DNA from 2 places in the Leucobacter manosquensis genome. Region 1 is predicted to be linked to the other one. Evidence: riboswitches for the same ligand, from Rfam matches in the RefSeq annotation. Region 1 holds a riboswitch; the other holds the start of a gene.

Region 1 (2,196 bases):
CGTGGCCGGCCGCCGTGTCGATCACGGTGCTGGCCGCGGTGCTGTCAGGACTCTCCGTCGCCGGCCTGAGCGCCCTTGCGCGCGGGTCGATGGGGCCGGATCGCCTCGCGTCGAACGGCCCCGACCCCTGGCTCACAGGGGGGCTCATCGCGCTCGAGGTGGGCGGGGGCTTGCTCATCGGCGTCATCGCGGGACGCTTCGACGCGGCGAAGTTCCGCGCCGCGCTGCCATCCGTCGTTCCCGCAGCGGTTGCGTCGGGCGGTCTGCTGCCTGGCCGAGCAGCAGCCGCAGACCCTGCTCCCGGTGCCGGCGTCGGTGCCGGTGCCGACGCCGGTGGCGACAGCGACGACGTCGACTTCGAGACGGCGGTCGACGAGGCACTCGTCCTGGCCGCGGATCGAGATGCCGCCAGAGGACGGCGCGCTGTCGAAGACGCGACCGCCGACATGCACGAGATCGACGCGATGCGTACCGCAGGTGACGAAACCGACGCGTTCGACACTGCGGCCTTCGACGCCGAAGCATTCGGCACTGAGCCGACCCGTGCCGAGGCGAGCGACGGTCAAGGGTTCGGCACCGAGACGTTCGACACCGAGACGTTCGACACGGAGGCCTTCGACACGGAGGCGTTCGATACCGAGGCGATCGTGCAGGCCGAACCGCTGCGTCCCGGCTCCGACGAGCCGACGGCTGAAGATGCCTCGGACGAGGGCGAGGCGGAGTCACGACCCGACGCCCGTCGCGATTCCGACGAGCTGATCGACGAGGCGACACTCGTGCAGGCCTATTCGTGGGACGCGGAGGCGACGCCCAGCGACGACGCGGCGGAGGAGCCGAAGCCCGAACGTCGATCGGGTTGGCGGTGGCCGGGGCGAGGGCACTAGGGTAAGAGGGCAATCCACGGGAGTCCCGGCGCGCGGGGCTGAGAGGGAGCACGCGAGCTCCGACCGTTCACCTGATCTGGTTCATGCCAGCGGAGGAAGGACGCCTCAATGACGCCTACGCCCAATTCTCATCGTGTGCGGCACCGCGCACTGCCCGCGCTCGCGCTCGGCGCACTGCTCTGCCTCGGAGCGAGCGGATGCGCGAGCGGTGCGGAGCAAGCGCCGGATACGAAGACGGTGACGCTCGCCGTCCACGACTCGTTCCCGAACGATGATTTCGCTGCGGCCGCCAGGGCAGCGACCGGGTACGACATACAGGTCGTCTCAGCCGGCGACGGGGGAGAGCTCACGAACAAGCTCGTACTCACCCAGGGTGCGCCCATCGCCGATGCGTTCTTCGGCGTCGACAACATCTTCGCCTCGCGTCTCATCGACAACGACGTGGTCGCCGACTACGCTCCAGCGCAGCTGCCCGAGGGCGCTGAGCAGTTCGCCGTCGACGGCGATCCGGGTTCCGGCCTCGTCGCCGTGGACCATGGCGCGACCTGCATCAATATCGACACCGCCTGGTTCGCGGATCAGGGGATCCCGGAGCCGCGATCCTACGACGACCTGGCGAAGCCGGAGTATCGCGATCTCACCGTGCTGCTCGACCCGACCGCTTCGTCGACGGGGGCCTCGTTCCTCGTCGGCACCGTCGCCGAATTCGGGGAGGACGGCTTCGCGGACTACTGGCAGCGGCTCGTCGACAATGGAGCGCGCATCGAGCAGGGCTGGAGCGACGCGTATTACGGTCAGTTCACCCAGGGCGGCGAAGCGGGTACGCGGCCGATCGTGGTCTCCTACGCTTCGTCTCCGGCCTTTACGGTCGACGAGGCTGGCACGGCGTCGAGCACTGCCGCGCTGCTCGACACGTGCACGCGGCAGGTCGAGTACGCAGGGGTGCTGAGGGGTGCTCAGAACGAGGCCGGCGCCGAGGCCGTGGTCGACTATCTCGTGTCGCAGGAGTTCCAGCAGACCATTCCGGACGCGATGTACATGAACCCCGTCGATGCGGCTGTGGAACTGCCCTCGGCATGGACGGAATTCGCGCCGTCGCCCGCGCCGGGGCAGACGCACGACCTCAGCTCCCGCGAGATCGAGTCGGGTCGCGAGGACTGGCTCAAAGCCCTGAGCGAGCAGATCGGCCTCTGATCATCCGCCCGACTGGCCGAGGCGCCCCACGTGCCGCTCTCGGCCCGTGGGGCGTTGCAGCGTGGACGCTGGCGGCGGCCCTGCCGCTCGCGTTCCTCGCCCTGTTCTTCGTTTGGCC
Region 2 (2,196 bases), 2.1 Mb from region 1:
GCGTCGGGATCGCGTGCCGCAGGAGCGCGGTGTGCTCGGCGGCACCGGCGCTCACCACGCGCGTCGGAGCTGGCAGCATCTCGGCGGGCACGAGGCCCGCAACGGCCACCCCCTGCCACGCGGCGAGCAGCAGCAGGAACGCGATCGTCGGCGCCGCGATGAGGGCGAGTCGTTCTGACCACGAACCGCCGGTCGCGAAGAGCCCCCGTCGGACACTGCGCATCATACGGGTGTTCACCCCAGGTACGCGTCGGTGGCGTACTCGCTCCAGTCGGGTTGCTCCGTGAGCGGCCGCCCCTCCGCGTCGGTCAGGAATCCGCCGTCGAAGAGAAACGCGCCGAACGCGTCCCACGCCTCGGGGTCGATCGCGCCTATCTCGCGTTCGGGAGAGGTGAGGTAGTCCTCGGCGAGCAGCCGGGCGCTGGCATGGACGAGCTCGTCGGCCGCGCCGAGGGTGTCGGGGTTCGCCGCGATGAGCAGTTCGGCCGCAGCGTCGGGCTGTTCGGCCGCGTACGCGTACCCGCGGGCGACCGCCTGCACGAACGCGCGGGACTCCTTTGGGTGCGCTTCGAGATATGCCTCGCTCGACACGATGCCGGTGGACTGCTGCTCCGGCACGCCGAAGTCCTGATACCTGAATTCGCGGTACGGGTGGCCGTCGAGCTCTGCCTGCAGGTTCTCCCACGTCGCGACCGACAGCGTGAAGTCGATGCGGCCCTGCGAGAGCGCCTCGTAGGCGCCCGTGTCGAGCACCACCTCCTCGAACGACCCCTCGCCGCCGTCGCCCTCGATCGTGGCGCGGGCGAGGGCGCTGTAGAGCGGTGAGCCGAAGCCGCCGAACGTCATGCCGTCGAGATCGGCAGGGCGCTCGGCGTCAGCACGATCCGCCAGAGTGACCAGACGCCCCGAGTCCCGCTGCGTGACGCGATACACCGACACGAGGTCGAGCCCGGCGGTGCGCGCCACCTGAACGGTCGACTGGCCGCCGATCCCGAAATCGGCTTCGCCGGCGGAGACCAGCTGGGTCGCCGGGGTCGAGCCGTACGGCAGTATCTCGACGTCGAGTCCCGCCTCGTCGAAGTACCCGAGCTCGTCGGCGACGTACACGCCGATGTGGTTCGTGTTCGGCGCCCAGTCGAGGGCGAAGGTGACGCGGGTGCTGCCGGCGTTCTCCCCGGCGCTCGCGCCGTTCGGAGCCGCCGAGGTGCTCGCGCAGCCGACGAGTGCGATCGCAGCCGTCGACAGCAGCGCGGCCGCGCGGGTCAGGGTGTGGGTGTGGGTATGGGTGTGATGGCGCATGAATGCGTGCCCTTCCGTTTCGTTCGGGCACGGGTTCGTAGAGTGTCTCCCTGCGCTGGCATGATCCAGATCAGGTTCGACGGTCGAAAGCTGTGGACTTTCCTCTCAGCCCGGCCTACCGGACTCCCGTGTGAGGTTCACCCTAGCAACATCCCGCCAACCGCTCCACGACGCACGCGATCGTCGCCTAGGGTTGGGGCGTGACTTCAGCGACGCATCCGACGCCCACTCCCGAGCAGTACGGCGTTGGAGCGCGCTTCACGCTCTCGGTCTACGACTCGGACTACGTGCGCATCATCCTGGGGGCACTCGGCTCGGCCGACGCCGCCGGCCTCACCATCGAGACGAATGACATCTCCACGTTCGTGACCGGCGGCGAGCAGCGCGTGCTCGCCTACGTGCAGAGCGTCGTCGCCGCGGCCGCGCGAAGCGGCGCGCATCTATCCGCCGCGATCCTGCTCTCCCGCGGCTGCCCGGGAGAACTGCAGTGCGCGCTTCCGCCCGGCGTGCACGCGCTCGCCGCCGCTCCGATCGCGCTCCCCGAGAGCGGCGTTCGCGCTCGGGCGCACTGGTCGCTGTATCCGCTGCTCGACGCAGGATCCGCATCGCCTGCGGCGGTCGCGAGTGCCGCAGCGCCCGCCGCCCCAGCCGACCACATGACGCCGATCTACGCCGCGATCGATCAGGCGAAAGCGTCGGGGGTCTACTCGGGCTCCGATCACTACGCGACCCGGCTCGACGGAGACCTCTCCGCGGTGCTCGAGACGGCCGCGAACGCCTGGATCGGAGTCGGCGCGCAGGTGCAGCACGTGGTGACGCACCTCACCGTCTCCATCAACAGCCCGTCGGTGGTCGGCACCGCCGCGCCTCCGGTGACCGAGCCCGAGTCGAGCGCCT

What was found. A riboswitch is a leader RNA that binds a small molecule or an ion and turns the genes downstream of it on or off. The one in region 1 is predicted to bind thiamine pyrophosphate.
Region 2: another riboswitch for thiamine pyrophosphate. It lies ahead of JSQ98_RS04710 (ABC transporter substrate-binding protein); the one in region 1 lies ahead of JSQ98_RS14695 (thiamine ABC transporter substrate-binding protein).

The regions. Positions count from the first base shown of each region.
Region 1 is NZ_JAFEVO010000001.1:3,140,882-3,143,077, forward strand. It holds gene JSQ98_RS14690 (cell division protein PerM) at 1-884, shown strand, start outside; TPP riboswitch at 891-999, shown strand; gene JSQ98_RS14695 (thiamine ABC transporter substrate-binding protein) at 993-2,078, shown strand.
Region 2 is NZ_JAFEVO010000001.1:1,015,502-1,017,697, forward strand. It holds gene JSQ98_RS04705 (ABC transporter permease) at 1-226, opposite strand, end outside; gene JSQ98_RS04710 (ABC transporter substrate-binding protein) at 235-1,299, opposite strand; TPP riboswitch at 1,330-1,439, opposite strand; gene JSQ98_RS15360 (YkoF family thiamine/hydroxymethylpyrimidine-binding protein) at 1,500-2,196, shown strand, end outside.